Regions from separate parts of the Virgibacillus halodenitrificans genome, predicted to be linked through region 2. Evidence: predicted binding sites of a transcription regulator. Region 2 holds the regulator's gene; the other holds the start of a gene.

Region 1 (9,414 bases), 270 kb from region 2:
GAGAAAGTGCAAGGGCTCTTATAGATAGGAATGAAGGGAAGTAGATGAGTTGAGTAAAACGAAGAGTGGCAAGCAAAAATCTGGCCTCAGCAGCAGAGCGGGGCGTAACTGTTCAAGCATAGAAACAGACTAAAGTATATGTTGGTGAAGATACTGCAAATCTTAGATTACAAACTTTCTCTTACATTTAGCAAAATAGGAACTGGTGGATAAAACTAACTAGCTTAAAATGCTTTAATCAGCAATAAAAGAAAGTAATTCGCAGTACGAGGAAACTGCGACGTAACTTTATTGATGAAAAGCTCAGTGAAATATTTGAGGAGAAGTGCCCCATTGATTTTCGTTTCAGGCGGACGCTTTCACACCTCCGGGTACAAGCGCGACACCTGTTCGTAACCTCACAGTGTCTTCTTTGCCGCCCGGCACGACCTCAGCCGCCCGAGGAAAGCAGAATATTTCCCCGTAGCGGTGATTTACGCAGCCTCTATAACCTTAGTTACGTCGCAGTATATCTTTTTTACGAATCATTGAGTAACGCTATCAATATTAGAATCAAAATTTCATATTTTTTAATGTAAAAAAGCAGCCCTTGTAGGACTGCTTTTTATTGCTTAGATATTTGTGAAATTTGTAAACAGGACAAGTTATACCTGTTTTGCTTCCATGAAGTTATGCTCTTGAAACATATTTTCCATCAGTAGTATTGATCTGCAAAACATCACCTTTATTAATGAAAAAAGGTACTTGAACGGTGTGCCCTGTTTCCAACGTTGCAGGCTTCGTCCCCCCACTAGCTGTGTCGCCTTTAATACCGGGTTCGGTCTCTGTTACCTCAAGTTCAACGTTCTTTGGCAAATCAACCCCTAATATTTCACCTTCATACGTTATAATAGATACTTCCATATTTTCTTTCATGAATTTTAGCTCATACTCTATTTGGCTTGAAGTCAGCTCAATTTGTTCATACGTATTTGTGTCCATAAACGCATGAGAATCTCCAGATCCATATAAATACTGCATCTTTTTATTTTCAATATGGGCTTTATTTACCTTTTCTCCTCCACGAAATGTTTTTTCTTGAATGTTTCCATTTCGTAAATTGCGAAGTTTGGAACGAACAAAGGCTGCTCCCTTTCCCGGTTTAACATGCTGAAACTCCATTACCTGCCATATATCATTATCAACCTCAATTGTTAAACCTGTTTTAAAATCATTTACTGAAATCATGTTGTAGATCCTCCCTTTACATGTGTATTGTTTCTATAGTTGGATGAGTTCTTTTGGAGCTAAAGTTAAACGCTCATTACCTTCCTCTTTTATCAGAATATCATCTTCTATTCTGCAACCACCAACATTAGGTATGTATATACCCGGCTCCACTGTTACAACCATTCCGGTCCTCAATTTATCGTTTGTTCTATAAGATAGTCCTGGAGCTTCATGTACCTCCATTCCTAGTCCATGACCTGTTGAATGTCCAAAATACGCTCCATACCCTTGTTCTGTAATATAATCCCTTGTTAAAGCATCCGCTTCTTTACCAGTTATACCAGCTTTTATCCCATTTACCCCTCTAAGCTGTGCTTCCAACACTGTATTATATATTTCACGCAATTTATCACTAATTTCCCCAACAGCTAAGGTCCTTGTTATATCTGAACAGTACCCATTATATAACGCTCCATAATCTAACGTAACCAATTCTCCTGACTGGATTACCTTATCTGAAGCAACACCATGGGGAAGTGCGGAACGTAAACCAGATGCTACAATAATATCAAAGCTTGAAGATGTAGCACCTTGTTTTCTCATATAGAACTCTAATTCATTTGATATATCAATTTCTTTTACGCCAGGTTTTATAAAAGCTTGAATATGCTCAAATGCATCATCTGCAATTTTTGCAGCCTGCTTTATAATTTGTACTTCTTCCTCTGTCTTAATCAAGCGCAAATCTTCAACTAAACCACTCATTGGGATCAATTCCACATCAAAGGTACTTTTATACGTCTCAAACTGGCTATAAGTTACATGATCTTTTTCAAAGCCAAGACGCTTTATCCCCATGTTGCTAAGCTGATCTTTTATTTCCAATTCGATTGGTTGCTTATGCTCAATGACATCAAAGCCCTTTGCTTGTTCATTCGCTTGCTCCATATAACGGAAGTCCGTAATGAATTTGGTATCATTTTGACCAACAAGCGCAACCCCAGCTGTACCTGTAAAACCAGTAATATATCTTCTGTTAAAATCGCTTGTTATTAAAATACCATCTAAATTGTTGCCTTCTAAGGCTTTTTTTAAATTCTTTAGTTTATCCATTCTCCCTTTCCTTTCTATAACATTGTTATAAGCACGTTCATCTGCCAAGCGGATGTTTTTAGTTTATCATATTCACGTACTTTTGAATAATCATTACACTACAAGACACGGGAATTTTATCCATTTGCTTCTCTCATTTTAGTATCATAATAATCGTATGATATGGAATAACCAACAAAAGAACCATAGATGACAAACAAACAAATAGTGGAAACAATAGTATGATTAGTGAGCTGAGATAGCTCAGGAATATTTGGGAAAATAGGTTGAAATAAATAAAAACAAAGCCCCCAAAGTATTATACCAAACAACACCCCAGCCCATAAAGAATATATTTTTCTTAGTAAGCCATAATAACACATTGCAATTAATACAGATAGTATACCAAGCAGCAATATTGCAATAATGTTTCCCAGCCACTTTTCCGTCCATTCTTCTGTTACCCACGACCGAAGAACATATGATTTAGGAGACACTTCTGAAAAATTAAAGTAATACATCACCATCCCAAGACTTCCGAATAATAGCCCACCAATAAAGCCTGTTAGAAGTGAACGAGATAATAAAGACATAGGTTCTTCACGTTTGTTTTGTTCCAGCTTTTTTTCTTCCTGCATAAAAAACACCTCCGCGTTTAGTATTGCCAATTTGGTTAAAAAAACGCATAATTTACTTATTCATAAACTGGTTTCGTCTACCTAATTGTAGTAAAATTAATTAAGTATCAATGAATAAAATTTACCAATATGGGAAGAATTTTAACTAATAACGAGATATTTTTATATTTTCCGCCTAAAAATAGGGTAGAAAAATCAAAATAGTGGTATACAGTTTATAGGTGCTATTATTACCTTGGAGAGAGGAGGATCAATCTAATGGCTCGTAACAAAATATCTATTATTATGTATTTAATCATTTCATTAGCAGCTGTTGGGTTAGTATCACAAATTTTCACTAATACAAAAAGCTTTTTAACCAATATACTTGTTATGCTTGGTTTCGGTATAGCAATGTTTGCGGTTATCTACTTTATCTTTCTCAAGAAAAAGGCTCCCTCAAACGATATGAAAAAATATAAAAAAGCGGTCAAACAATCAAAAGCTAAATATAAACACAATACACCAGTGAAATCCACTCACACAAAAAAACAAGTACTTAACCCTTCAAAGCGTAAACCGAATAAACGTGCTTCTCACTTAAAAGTAATTGATGGGAATAAAACAAAAGAAAAGGACCGAGCATCATTTTAATTGCTCGCTCCTTTTTATTTTGGCCAAAATCTAAGAAACTTTTCTGCATGTTCTCTTCCATCTTGAATTAACCTTCTTTTCGTTTCATTATTAATATGTAAGTTAGTGGCATGTTGGTTCTCAACTGGGATAGTAATAATATTATTATTTTCTGATTTTGATATATATCTTGTATCATGTGCTTGTTTCATCGTAGAAAAAAGCGCGTAAAACATATCAATTGCATTATTAATAGAATTTGTCTCCTCTAATTGAGGCTTTTTTACTTCTTCTAATTTTATTCCTAGTACAGGTCGTTGATTTATTTCTCTCTCTTTTTCGAAAATCCATAAAGGAAAATTACTTAACAATCCTCCATCCACAATTAAACTTTTTCTGGAAGTCAAGTTTGGTATTTGTTTAGGCATGAAAAAGTATGGAAAACCAGCACTCATCCTAATCGCTTTTGAAACCGGAAAATAATCTGGATTAATATCATAAATTCGCTTTAAATCATCTGGTATAACGACTAACTTACCTAGGGAAATATCACTGACTACAATTTTAAGGGTTTCAAGGTGGAGATCTTTAAACGTATATACATTTTTGTTTGCTAAATGTTCGTACAACCATGCTTCTAATATATCTCCTTTATTTATTCCTAACTTAAAATAAATGTAGAACCATTTGCTTAACGGAAAAATCTTTGTGATTACAGGAGGATCAATAAATTTCGTTAATTCCAAGTTTGAAATAAGTTCGAATATCTCTTTATTCTTATATCCAGCTGCTATAAGCGCTGCAACAATCGCTCCTGCTGAAGTACCTGCACATCTTCTAATTTCCAATCCTTTATTCTCCATACTTTCCAGCACGCCAAGAAATGCATAGGCTTTTATTCCACCACCAGAAAAAACCGCATCAACCTCCAAAATAACACCCCATTTCAAAAATTCTTTGCTATACAGCTATATAGCTTTTTAAAATTTTTAGAACATTTTTCATGGAAGTAGTTCATTTCGAAGGTTATCTTGCTCTGCTGCTGACTTACTAGTTCTTTGCTGCTAATTAAAGTTTCCTGCGTCAGATTTTCCCACACTATTTCGCAGTTCTATCCTATACTGAATATACCAGCTAATGATTGTACTCCGGCATTGCAATAGAACCAATATTTTCTTCAAAAAATAAAAAACATACAATGTATTATCATTGTATGTTAATGGCTATTCATTGATCTTCTTCTTTCATGTGATACTCTCGTAAAGCATCTACTCTAGCTGGGTCTTCTTTAAAATAGTTGACTAAATCTCCAATACGATCAATGGAATTCCAGCTAAGATGATGTTCAATACCCTCTACATCTTCGTAGATATTCTCTTTGTCTACTCCAATAATTTCAAGGAAATCTTCTAACAACTCATGACGAAATACCAATCGTTCACCTATTTTTTCTCCTTGAGCCGTAAGAACAAATCCTCTATATTTTTCGTAATTAAGATAATCGTCCTTGTCCAATTTTTGAATCATTTTTGTAACTGAGGAAGGGTGGACTTCAAGTGCTTCTGCCAGTGCAGATACCCTTGCATATCCTTTTGACTTCATTAGGTTATATATTTGTTCAATATAGTCTTCCATACTTGGTGTCGGCATTAGTTTCTCCCCTCATTTCATTAATTATTATTTGGTTATCGGATAAAGTTTAAACGTGCATAATTATCATCCATCTAATATGAATGAACGTATAATGAAGCAAAAAAGTTGGCGTGTTTTAAAATAGGTCGTGTGAATTTGGTTAACTTCCTTCACAGTAAAGAAGTGTTACTTATACATCTGTTGTAGTTTGTTCAACAGTACCTATAAGAAATTTTCTCTATACAATTATAAAGAATCTTTTTTTATCTTGCGCAACTTTGTTTCTATCCTAAAGCATACAGGAACATTTAGTATTAAACAAGGAAAAAGAAAGCAACCTCTCTGGCTACTTTCTTTTTTGAAGATTTACAAACCACATTTAAGTTGGGCTCCACAACTTGTGCATGTATTACATCCTCCGATGTCTTCTACACTTCCATTTCGGCATACTGGACATGTATCCCCTACCTCTGAACCTATTGTTACATTTGTTTTATCAAGTTCTTGAATCGTATCCATTAAAACTACTTTAGGGCGCTCAGTTTCCGGGAAGAGCTCTGTTTGTTCACCGAATGTATTCTCTTCTGCTTTAAGTGTTAAGACTTGGGTATCTCGACTGCCATCCACATAGACAGTTCCGCCCTTAGCCCCGCCTTTATAAAGTCTGCGATATACATTCTCTACTTGATCAACTGAATAACCTTTCGGTGCGTTTACTGTTTTAGAAATAGAGCTATCAACCCACCGCTGAATAACACATTGTGTATCAGCATGTGCTTCTGGTTTTAGGTCCATTGCAGTAACAAACCATGCAGGTAGGTTATTTGAATCCTGTTCTGGATGCTTGTCCAAGTATTCTTGTACGATATCCGCCTTTACTTCGATAAACTTACCTAACCTGCCACTGCGGTAATAGGAGAAGGAAAAATACGGTTCAAGGCCCGTAGATACACCCACCATTGTTCCCGTACTACCTGTTGGAGCCACTGTTAGTAAATGAGAGTTTCGAATCCCATGCTCCAAAATACCATTTCTTATATCCTCTGGCATTTGTTTCATATAACCTGTATTAATAAATGCTTTGCGTAAATCTTCTGTTTCCTCTCTTGTACTTCCTGTTAAGAAAGGAAAACTCCCCTTTTCTTTTGCCAGTTCGATTGACTCTCTATAAGCAGTAGTGGCAATTATTTCAAAGATCTGATCTACTAATTTATTACCTTCCTCTGAACCATATTCTGTCTCACAATAAATTAATAGATCATGTAACCCCATAACACCTAAGCCTACACGTCTTTCTCCTAATGCTTGCTTCTTATTTTCCTCCAAAAAATATGGTGTCGCATCTATGACATTATCCTGCATCCTCACACCGGTTCTAACTGTTTGCTTTAATTTTTCAAAATTAACGTTCTTTGTTTCTTTATTTGCCATCTGAGCTAAATTTACAGCAGCCAAATTACAAACAGAGTAAGGAGCCAATGGTTGCTCACCACATGGATTTGTAGCCACAACCTGATCACCATATGCTTTTGCATTTGTCATATCATTTGCATTATCAATAAAGAAAATACCTGGCTCAGCTGAATAGGTTGCACAAATATTAATAAGATTCCATAATTCTGTAGCTTTTATACGACGGTAAACACGAACTCCGTAGCCCATTTCTTCCCATTTACGTACATCACCAATTTCATGCCACTTGTTATTATATGCTTCCATTTCTTCATTGGTATAGCTTTCTACATCTGGAAAACGTAAATCATACATAGTATCATTTTCTACTGCTTCCATAAATTCCTTTGTCAAACAGACGGAAATATTAGCACCAGTAAGAAATTCAGCGTTATGGACAGAGTATGTTCCACCTGTTCTTAATTTATCTTCAGCTTCCCTAATAGCAGCTTGGGTGAACCCTCCCAAACCTGGTTGGTTACGATAATTTACAATTCCTTGATACAAATCCATTTCTGTATCTGTTAACGGGGTAAAATTCAGTTTTTCCTTAGCAAGACGCTTAATTTGTTCATCTTGAGTGTTTTCAATTAAATAACGTAAAATACGTGGGTTTTGCATTTTAGAAATAATAAACTCAATAATATCAGGGTGGGAATCAACAAGCATAATCATTTGCGCTCCACGACGTGACCCTCCCTGTTCTACTAAATGCGTTAATTTAGCAATGTCATCCAGCCAGGAAACAGAGCCGGACGATTTACCATTCACTCCTCGTGCTAATGTATTCCTTGGACGAAGAGTAGAGCCATTCGTTCCTACCCCGCCGCCTCTGCTCATTATCTCCATTACTTGTTTTCTATGGTCGGAGATACCTTCACGAGAATCTTTAATATATGGCATTACATAGCAATTAAAATAAGTTACATCTGTATTTGCTCCTGCTCCATATAAAACCCTGCCTGCAGGTATGAAATTCATGTCCGTTAATTCTCTATTAAACTGCTGAAACCATGTCTGTTGCTTCTCAGTTGTTTGTTCCACGCTGGAAAGCCCTTTAGCATTTCGCTTTGCGATTTGTTCATAAAAAATCTCCAGCGGCTTGTCTATGACATCCAGACTCCGTTTAACAATACCGGACTTAGCTTCCTCTTCATTATCTAAGATGGAAACAAATTCTGCATCTACTTTAATCTCAGCCTCTTTTTCTATCCAATTGACAGATTTTACAAAACCATAACCTCTTGCAGGAAACTTAGGGTCTGCTTTTACTGTCAAAACTACAAAATCCCCAGCTTTTAAAGTTCTCTTTTCTGTATCTTTATATGCATATCTATCAAGCATAACAAGTCTGGAAACCCCTTGATGACTAAGCTGCATTTCTTCTGTGATTGGGTGGACTTGCGGAAATAACCGAATGTCCTCATTTAGTTGTTCAACATTTATTCCTGTTTGATCAATAACAGTAGGCATTTAATCGCTCCTTTTACTACTACATTTGACTGTCTTAAGTAATTAATTCGCTAGTAATACATTACCACATTCGGTCTATCATAAACAATATATTGAGAAGAATTCTTTAAAAAATACTATATGTTGGGCTTTTCGATTTTTGTCAAGCAATGAAAAGAGGTGAAATTACTAGCAAATAAAAGCCTAAGTAAGATTTTGATTAAAATCTCCTGCGAAACCAAGAATTTTGTGGTTTGCATTAATAAGTTATGTAGGTTTTTGTCACCAACATAGTATAAGATTTTCTTTGTAAGAAAAGCAACTCTAAAGAAACTTACAAAGATCCTTGGGAAAAGCTTTGAAAAAATATTAGATTAAGCATATAATAGATATGAAATAATTGTAGTGACGGGGGAAGAATGATGGAGTTTTTAATAATAGCGATCGTTGCATTGGCAGCGTTTAGTATTTTTAGGTATTTTCGCCAGCGCACATTTTTAAAGACCTTAACGGAAGATCAGTTTCGTGAAGGATATCGAAAAGCACAGTTAATAGACGTGCGGGAGCCACAGGAATTTGATCGTGGTCATATATTAGGGGCCAGAAATATCCCTGTAACTCAAATGCGGCAACGCCTGATTGAAATCCGTAAAGATAAACCAGTATACTTATACTGTCAAAGTGGATCAAGATCTGCGAGAGCAGCTCAATTACTTAATAAAAAAGGCTATGAGGATATAAACCAGTTAAAAGGCGGCTTTAAAAAATGGACTGGTAAAGTAAAAACTAAGAAATAGAAAAAAGTTCCTAAGTAACTCTTAGGAACTTTTTTTCTATTTTATTCTCGATTATTTACCATAATAACGCAGTATTGGTTTTCTGGCAGCAGTTGTTTCATCCATTCTTTTGACTATTGTATTGTGCGGGGCTTCTTGAACTAACTCTGGGTTATGTTCAGATTCGTCTGCAATCGAAAGCATTGTATCAATAAACCCATCTAACGTTTCCTTTGACTCTGTTTCTGTTGGCTCAACCATTAAAGCCTCTTCCACATTTAATGGGAAGTAAATAGTTGGTGGGTGATATCCATAGTCCAACAAACGCTTAGCTATATCTAACGTCCGCACCCCTAACTTTTTCTGTTGCTTACCTGACAATACAAACTCATGTTTACAATGTTGTGGATATGGAAGCGTATATCTTTTCTCTAATTTTCTCATCATATAATTTGCATTTAGTACAGCATACTCACTAACCTTTTTCAGTCCTTCAGCACCCATTGTCCGAATATAAGTATACGCCCGGAGGTTAATACCGAAATTACCAT
Region 2 (9,414 bases):
AGAAAGTTGAAATACCTAGAGGTATGGGACCAATTAAAGTAAACCAATTTCAAAAAGTTTTATAAATAATCTGGGTTGAATGTTCTAAATAGGGAGCATCAACCCTTTGTTTTTTTGTCTTAAATTACCATTTAAAAACGATAAATTACAATGTAACCTTAAAGTTTATATTAAGCTTTCACGAGTTTCTCCTCTAATCATGCAACTATTATTTTAAGTATAATATCTTCTTTTTAGATACTTTCCATTCTATTCTAATAGAGGATTTATCGAAATCATGATAAAATAGTAATACTATACATAAAAATCGATATCCCAATGAGGTGAGGAAAATAGGCTTACGTCAGAAGGTTAACAAATATTTTGGTAATCAAGCAGAAACAAGGGAAAATCACTGGGATCCATCACTTCAAACACATTATTATAAAATAACTAAAGACAAAGGGTTTCAATACCTTGTTGATTTCTTTGAAAAATCCTCTGTTTACGAAGTTCACGCAATGTCCAAGGAACATGGAGAAATTAGTTTACAAGTGAAAAAGGGAAGAAATGCTTTTATTGTAGCAACAGTGATTATGGTTAGACCATACTATACAGCAATTGACTTTTCGGTAACAACAGAGTCCCTTCTTCCTATTGATTTTGGTTACAGTAGTAAAATTATATATAGCTTATATAATGATATCAATAAAGAATTAACATTAATTACCTAGAAGATTGCAGACAAAACGAATGGGGTTGAACAACGTGAAATGTTCAAATTGCGGTAATAAAAGTACAAAAGTTTTAGACTCTCGTCCAATCGAAGAAGGTAGCTCTATCCGTAGACGTCGTGAGTGCGAACAATGCGGATTTCGCTTTACGACCTTTGAACGTGTGGAAGAAGTACCATTAATTGTAGTGAAAAAAGAGGGTGCCCGCCAGGAATTTAGTAGGGAAAAATTAATTAGAGGCTTAATTAAGGCTTGTGAAAAACGCCCTGTTCCACTTGAAAAATTAGAGTCAACTGGATTGGATGTAGAAAGAGAATTGCGCAATACTGGTCTATCAGAGGTAGACAGTAAGGAAATTGGTGAAATGGTCATGGACCGTTTATCTGAAATAGATGAGGTAGCATATGTGAGGTTTGCCTCTGTGTATCGTCAATTTAAAGACATTACAGTTTTTCTTGATGAACTAAAGGATCTGATTAATACAGATAAAGAAGATCATCAGGAAGATAAAAAATAGAACGTAAATATAAGCAATGGAAAGGGTTAGAGATCTATGAATTATATCGGAAAAATATTACCGGTTGATGGATATTTTGTCGAATTAAAGAATGACTTACCAACAGAATATAACCTCTCTTTAACACATTTGTATCAGCCTTTAATCGGTATTCATGCGATTTCATTATTTCAAACTCTTTTAAATGAAAGAATGTTTACTGCAAATACGCCACAAACACATCATACTCTGATGAATTACTTAAATTTGCCATTGGACGAGGTATATCGTTCAAGAATAAAGTTGGAAGCTATTGGGTTACTGAAAACTTATGTTAGCCAGTCCTCTCAGGCAACTATATATACATACCAATTACAAAGCCCTTTTTCCCCTGCTGGCTTTTTTAATGATGCCATGCTTACACAACTCCTGTATCACCATATTGGTGAGGAGAAATTTTCCCTCTTAGAAAAGCATTTCTCCAAGAAAAAGGATAGGCAAACAGACGTTGAAGTGACAGCAACCTTCAATGAGGTATTTCAAACATTTACACCTACGATGGAAGGTGCTCCTGCTAATCAATCTTTGGAGGAACAAGAGCAACAGATGACACAACTAGATTTCTCCTGGATGGAAAACATGTTAAGACAACGTATGATTCCCATTAACAGGGTTTTAACTAAAGAGAATCGCAGGTTGATAATGCAAATGATGAATTTATATGATCTTGCTTCCTTTGAAGTGGAAAAGTCAGTCTTGTGGGCACTATCAGAAGATAATATTTTAAATCAAGATGAATTTAAAAGTGCATGTCATGATTTGTTTAAAACAAAGAATAACCAACAATCCGTAAGATTAACAGAAAAGCAAAATAGAAAGAAAACGATGCGTGATAGACCACTTACGAAAGAAGAACAGCTAATTTATGAGCTCGAAACAATTTCTCCAAAACAATTACTGGAAGATTTATCGAATGGTAAGCAGGCTTCTGAACAGGATATGAAAGTTATTCGTGAGGTGATGACATCACAGGGTCTTCCAGCTCCAGTGATGAATGTGTTGATCCATTATGTGCTGTTGCAATCTAATATGAAGCTTTCCAAAGCTTATATCGAGACGATAGCAAGCCATTGGTCCAGAGCGAACTTACAGACTGCTAAGGATGCAATGGAGTTTGCTAAAAAAGAAAAAGAGCGATATCAGGGTAAGCAAAAGAGTAATAAGAATAATTCCTATCGCAATAAGTCTACTGAAGTAATTCCGGATTGGTTTAAAGACAGGAATAAGAAAAAATCAACAGAAGCAGAGAATATAGAAGATGTAGACAAGCAGAAAGAGCAGGAGGAAATAGAAGCGTTGCTTCGTCAGTACTCTGTTAGTAATGAAAAATAATTTGTCTCAAGGATGATTTTTATGAAACCAGTACAAACAGCTTTACAAAAATGGATGAGAGAAAATGAAAATTTCAAGGAAACTTATGCCCGTGTGAAGCAGGAAGTAGTCAATGATCCTGAAATTAAAGAATTTCTTTCTTTGCATCCAGAGCTCACTCAAAAAGAGATTGATAAAAATCTAATAAAGCTTTATGAATACAAGTCACAGACTAAGCAATGTACGGCATGCAAATCCTTTGATTCGTGTGTGAATATGCTTCAGGGATACTCGCCGATTTTACATGTGGAAAATAATGAAATACATTTGTCTTATGAAAAATGCCATAGTCGCCTTGACTATGAAAAGCAAAAGAAACAGCAAAAGCTTATTCAAAGTCTGTATATGCCTAAAGAAATTATGGAAGCTACCATAGCTGATATCGATAGTAATCCGGAAAGAAGCAATGCAGTACGTGAATTGCTCTCCTTTGTTGAACGAGCTAAAAATGGGGTTCCTCAAAAGGGAATCTATTTTTACGGACCATTTGGTGTAGGAAAAACATATTTTCTAGGTGCACTGGCAAATAAATTAAAAGAATTTAATGTTTCTTCTACGCTCATCTATATGCCTGAATTCGTAAGAGAAATAAAAGCTTCCATGAAAGATGATTCTTTTAATGATAAAGTTGAATTCTTCAAAAAAGCAGATGTGCTGATGCTTGATGACATCGGAGCTGAAATGCAATCTGCCTGGTTCCGTGATGAAATTCTTGGTTCTATTCTTCAATACAGAATGATGGAGCGACTTCCGGTATTCTTTACTTCCAATTATAGCTTGGAACAGTTGGAGAAGCATCTCGCAACTACAAGAGGGGGAGTTGAATTAGTGAAGGCCGGTAGAATCATTGAACGAATGAAGCAAGTGTGTAAAGAAGTAGAAATAAATGGGAATAACCGTAGGAATTAATATGTTAAAAAGCTAGTGAAAAGGCAAATGAATTGCTTTTTTACTAGCTTTTCTTTGTAAGGATGAATATAAATTTGCCTCGAAATTATTTGTTTGAGTTTTCTCATGAGCCATTTATAAATTCTAAAGTAAATTTCCGGGATTGTAAACGGACCTTCTCGGAAAAAATGTGGTAAATTATCCTGTTGTGGATACTCTGGTTCAACTGCTGATTAACTTTTTCTACCTCGATTATCTCTCATTGCTGTCGATAGTTTTTGTTGTACGAACTTTACTTCCTGCTATAAAAAATTCTTTACTTGCAGATCTTTTAGTTTTTACTAATTTCATTTACTAGTTTTCCTGATTATTCATTTTTTCTCATCTTTGTCCATATAATGTAACAGTTTGGTGTTGGGTGAGGGTGATGTTTATTGCTGGAGGTTTATTTAGAATCTGATAAAGAAGTAAGCTACTTTTGTGACCGCTTGTTTTATTATGATCCACATATTGAATTGTGCTGGAAAAGAAATGAAGATTGGGGGAATCATCTATGTGTTGATAAAAATGCCCCTGCGGATGATTTAACTATAACAAATGCTCGGGCTATGGTAGATGTGTTTATCAAATATCGTTTAAGATCATGTTTAAAAGAAATTATCTATAATTATTATTACTACACGAATGCTGACGAAGTGGAACGTATATTGGATCTGGCCCAATGGATAGTGAGAGGTGATGATGAAGACAGCAGGAAAGTTAGAAATGACAAGGATCCCAGCAATTTATTAATGTCTTTATTCATAGCAAATTTTAAAAATATCGCTACAATACATTTCGATTCTATAGTTAAGTTTGGTTTAAAGAGCTTTAAAGAAAAACTTGTTTACTATGTTGGATTAGCTATTGATGAATTTAAGCGTGAGGAAGAACATCAGGAATTTGTTAATATGCTTCGTGAATATATTATTAAAAAAGATCCAATAATAACAGAGATACATGTATTACAAGGAGATTCTTTCACATTTTATCATTCTGACGGAAAGAGTATGTCACCGATAGAACTTCATAGCATCATGCAGAAGGAACCGTTGTACATGGTAGGTCTAGATGAAGAAGAAATGAATTTGGCTCCTCTGATCGCAATGGCACCTGCAAAGGTAAATATCTATGGAGATAAGCCTGATGATCCAAAAACATTGACAGTAATAAATGTTTTTCAAGAAAGAGCCAGTCTTTTTCCTTATAGAAACTTTCCATTTCTTTATAAAATTAAAAAACAATGAATAAAGACTTGATTTTAAAACATTGTAGGGCTATAATACTCATTATAAATCTATTACTTAAAAGTATGGAAAAGGACAAGATTAATTGTTCCTGGATGTACCAGAGAAGGAAGCCAATGGCTGGGAGCTTCCGCATCACACACAATTAATTACCACCTTTGAACTCTGCTATCGAATATGTAGTAAATAGCAGCGTCTTATCTGCGTTAAAGATACCAAAGCCGTATATATTACGGAAATTAGGGTGGAACCACGACGTGACCAACGCTCGTCCCTTTGCTGAATAGCAGAGGGATGGGCGTTTTTTAATTGAAAAAGGAGTGAATATAATGGCAGCAGAAATCTCAATTATTTTTCCAGATGGAGCAGAAAAACAATTTCCCCAAGGTACAACAGGGGAAGAGATAGCAGGGTCAATTTCTTCAGGATTAAAAAAGCAAGCAGTTGCTATTAAGCTAAATGGTGAGCTTGTTGACTTAAAACGTGAATTACAGACAGGCGGCAAAATTGAAATTATAACTTATAAAAACCAAGAAGGTATTGAAGTAATGCGCCATTCAACAGCACATCTTATGGCACATGCAATTAAAAGACTTTTTAAAGAGGTAAATTTCGGAGTTGGGCCTGTAATAGAAGAAGGATTTTATTACGATATGGATATGGAGCATACAATTACTCCAGAGGACCTTCCTAAAATTGAAAAGGAAATGAAACGTATTGCAGATGAAAGCCTTGATATCATTAGAGTAGAGGTTTCCCGAGAGGAAGCCAAAGAAATGTTTAAAGATGATCACTTGAAGCTTGAACTAATAGACGCTATTCCAGCAGATGAACAAGTGACTATTTATAAACAAGGAGAATTCTTTGACCTGTGCAGAGGCATTCATGTGCCATCAACAAATAAAATAAAAGCATTTAAACTGCTTAGCATATCTGGGGCTTATTGGCGTGGTGATAGCAATAATCAACAGCTCCAACGTATATATGGAACTTCATTTGAGAAACAGAGCCAAGTGGATGAGTATCTTAGAATTCTTGAAGAAAGAAAAGAAAGAGACCACCGAAAGCTTGGTAAAGAGCTAGATATTTTCACAGTCTCGCAAAAAGTAGGGCAAGGATTGCCGCTCTGGTTGCCGAAAGGGGCTACAATACGTCGTACAATTGAGCGGTATATTGTAGACGTTGAAGAAAAGCTAGGGTACGACCATGTATATACTCCTGTTTTAGGGAGCAAAGAGTTATATGAGACTAGTGGGCACTGGGAGCATTATCAGGAGGATATGTTCCCACCGATGGAAATGGATAATGAAACATTAGTTTTGCGTCCAATGAATTGCCCACATCATATGATGGTATTTAAGAATCAATTATGGAGCTATCGTCAATTGCCTGTAAGGATTGCAGAATTAGGCACAATGCACCGTTATGAGATGAGCGGAGCATTAGCAGGTCTTCAACGCGTACGTGCTATGACTCTAAATGATGCACATATTTTTGCCCGTCCAGATCAGTTGAAAGATGAATTTGTTCGCGTAATCGAACTGATTCAACGTGTATATAAGGATTTCGGAATTAATGATTACTATTTCCGCCTATCTTATCGAGATCCTGAAGATAAAGAGAAGTACATTGACAATGATGAAATGTGGGAAAAAACACAATCTACTTTAAAACAAACAATGGAAGAGTTAAATTTAGAGTATGTGGAAGCAGAAGGGGAAGCGGCATTCTATGGTCCTAAGCTTGATGTGCAAGTCAAAACAGCTTTAGGAAAAGATGAAACCTTATCTACCGTGCAGTTAGACGTGCTCTTACCTGAGCGTTTTGATTTAACTTATATTGGTGAGGATGGGAAGGAACATCGCCCAGTAGTCATCCACCGTGGAGTTGTATCTACAATGGAACGATTTGTAGCCTTTTTAATTGAAGAGTACAAGGGAGCATTCCCGACTTGGCTTGCCCCAGTTCAAGTGAAGGTGATTCCAGTATCACCACAGGTACACTTGGATTACGCAAAATCAGTTGCTGATAAATTAAGATTACAAAATATCAGGGTATCGATTGATGAGCGTGACGAGAAGATTGGATACAAAATACGTGAGGCACAAACACAAAAGATTCCTTTTGCCTTAGTCCTCGGTGATAATGAAATTGAAGAAAATGCAGTTAACGTTCGTCGTTATGGTGAAAAAAATTCAGAAACAATAGCATATGATGAATTTGAAACATTAATTAATAAAGAAATAGACGAAAAAATACTAAATAAACGATAGATAACAATCCCAGGCAGTAAATAACTGCCTGGGATTGTTTAGGTTCTAATAGAAACAGAAAAAATAATTTTTCCTTTTAATCGTTTTAGAAAAACAAACCTTAGCGGTGATATTTAGCTATTTTATAATAATTGGAAAATAAGTTTTTCTCCTACTATGAATGTAAGAGAAAATATTTATATTCCAACATTTGCATTAAAAGTACAAAGTGTAAAAGATTACTTAAGGGAAGTTATTAATAACCCGTGTATCTTGACTAAAGTCCACAAAGAAGATATATTATAATTATTCTATTAAGCATACATTCAAAGTATGTTTGACAAGAAACAACCAAGATGTTATTATAAATAGGTTGGAAAAATTAAATGATCTGAGACAAGTAGAAGCACCCGCTTCTCACCTGATCGACACCTTGAGGTAGTTGACTGGTTCTGAACTCTTTTAATAAATTATTGGAGACGTGTGGGTGCAGTATGTACCGACACTTTTTTAATGACAAAATATTCGCTTGTCAATGATGATCAGCTCAAAAATAATTTGGAGGTGGCTGGCTATTAGCAAAGATATGAATGTCAATGAGAAGATTCGTGCTAGAGAAGTGCGTCTTATCGATTCAAATGGTGATCAGCTTGGGGTGAAATCACGTCAGGAAGCATTGGAAATTGCGCAAACAAGAAACCTTGACCTTGTTTTAGTTGCTCCAAATGCAAAACCACCAGTTTGTCGAATCATGGACTATGGGAAATATCGCTTTGAACAGCAAAAGAAAGAAAAAGAGGCTCGGAAAAAGCAAAAAGTTATTAATGTTAAAGAAGTACGCTTTACACCAGGAATCGGCGAACATGATTATGAAACAAAACTGAAAAACGCTAGAAAGTTCCTGGAAAAAGGAGATAAAGTAAAAGCTGCAGTGCGTTTCCGTGGCCGTGCAATTACGCATAAGGAACTTGGACGTGAAGTCTTAGACCGTATGGCTGAAGATGTGAAAGATGTAGCTACAATTGAAACAAAGCCCAAAATGGAAGGCCGTAACATGTTTATGATGTTGGCTCCATTAAATGAAAAATAATCATTCAAGTCTATACTAGGAGGAAATCAACATGCCTAAAATGAAAACCCATAAAGGTTCTCAAAAACGCTTTAAAAAAACTGGTTCGGGAAAATTAAAACGTGCACATGCTTACACAAGCCACATGTTTGCACACAAATCCCAAAAGCAAAAAAGAAAGCTTCGTAAATCTGCAATGGTATCTTCTGGAGATTTCAAACGCATTAAAACAATGCTTCCTTATAAATAAGGTCGGCTTTTATAAAAAACTACTTTCATATAATAAAATCAGATTGTACTTGTATTAGGAGGGAATTAATATGCCACGTGTAAAAGGTGGAACAGTAACGCGTCAACGTCGTAAACGCGTCCTTAAATTAGCAAAAGGTTATTATGGTTCAAAAAGAACGTTATTCAAAACAGCAAAACAACAGGTGATTAAATCAGGTCAGTACGCTTATCGTGACCGCAGACAGAAAAAGCGCGACTTCCGTAAATTATGGATTTCTCGTATTAACGCTGCTGCTCGTTTGAATGATATTTCATATAGCAAATTAATGCACGGTCTTAAAGTAGCAGGTATCGACATTAATCGTAAAATGCTTTCCGATCTTGCCATTAATGATGAAAAAGCTTTTGCTCAATTAGTAGAAAAAGCAAAAACAGCTGTAAAGTAATAGATCAAGAGAGGCTAAATTCTTCGTGTGAAGGGTTTAGTCTCTTTTACTAAGGAGCCGGTATAATGAACGAACTAAGTGGAGTGTTATTTTACCTTATAGGAGTAAATATTTTTACATACATATTAATGGGTATGGATAAACAAAAAGCCATAAAGAAAAAGTATCGAATACCTGAACGGACGTTTTGGTTATTATCTTTGTTGGGTGGAGCTCTGGGTGTCCTAATAGGGATGAAGGCCTTTCGTCATAAAACCAAGCACAAATCATTTCAATATGGTGCACCCATTTTGCTGATTGTGAATATAGTTTGTTTTGTATATTTGTTTTTTTACATGTCATAAAGGCTCGTCTATTGTCATATAAATTAAGAGGAGGTGATATGCAGCTTAGAAAATCAGCTAGAGAATGGGGGAAATTGAATGGAGATGCTTGGTAATCATCTTATGGCAATCATTGAAACAGGTGGGCTCTTTGCTCCTATCTTGTTCATTAGCTTTCATTTACTAAGACCTTTATTTTTCCTGCCAGTTGTATTTATCTGTATTACGGGAGGAGTTCTTTTCGGAGCTCTAGCGGGTACACTTTACTCATTAATTGGA

Evidence for each region. Region 2 encodes NrdR, which represses ribonucleotide reductase genes. Its sites were predicted from a motif close to AACACNATATATNGTGTT; they were not measured.
Region 1: BME96_RS09230 (vitamin B12-dependent ribonucleotide reductase) is a predicted target of NrdR. The motif match lies at 8,221-8,238, and genes of this name have one in related genera.

Annotation. Positions count from the first base shown of each region.
Region 1 is NZ_CP017962.1:1,754,580-1,763,993, reverse strand. It holds gene efp (elongation factor P) at 670-1,227, opposite strand; gene BME96_RS09255 (M24 family metallopeptidase) at 1,261-2,322, opposite strand; gene BME96_RS09250 (YqhR family membrane protein) at 2,439-2,939, opposite strand; gene BME96_RS09245 (SA1362 family protein) at 3,198-3,572, shown strand; gene BME96_RS09240 (patatin-like phospholipase family protein) at 3,587-4,483, opposite strand; gene mntR (transcriptional regulator MntR) at 4,779-5,201, opposite strand; gene BME96_RS09230 (vitamin B12-dependent ribonucleotide reductase) at 5,550-8,108, opposite strand; gene BME96_RS09225 (rhodanese-like domain-containing protein) at 8,510-8,884, shown strand; gene gcvPB (aminomethyl-transferring glycine dehydrogenase subunit GcvPB) at 8,936-9,414, opposite strand, start outside.
Region 2 is NZ_CP017962.1:1,480,795-1,490,208, forward strand. It holds gene speD (adenosylmethionine decarboxylase) at 1-65, shown strand, start outside; gene BME96_RS07755 (cytosolic protein) at 324-713, shown strand; gene nrdR (transcriptional regulator NrdR) at 748-1,230, shown strand; gene BME96_RS07765 (replication initiation and membrane attachment family protein) at 1,267-2,601, shown strand; gene dnaI (primosomal protein DnaI) at 2,623-3,549, shown strand; gene ytxC (sporulation protein YtxC) at 3,963-4,814, shown strand; T-box leader at 4,872-5,093, shown strand; gene thrS (threonine--tRNA ligase) at 5,144-7,087, shown strand; ribosomal protein L20 leader region at 7,459-7,584, shown strand; gene infC (translation initiation factor IF-3) at 7,653-8,156, shown strand; gene rpmI (50S ribosomal protein L35) at 8,188-8,385, shown strand; gene rplT (50S ribosomal protein L20) at 8,456-8,812, shown strand; gene BME96_RS07800 (DUF1294 domain-containing protein) at 8,878-9,156, shown strand; gene BME96_RS07805 (TVP38/TMEM64 family protein) at 9,235-9,414, shown strand, end outside.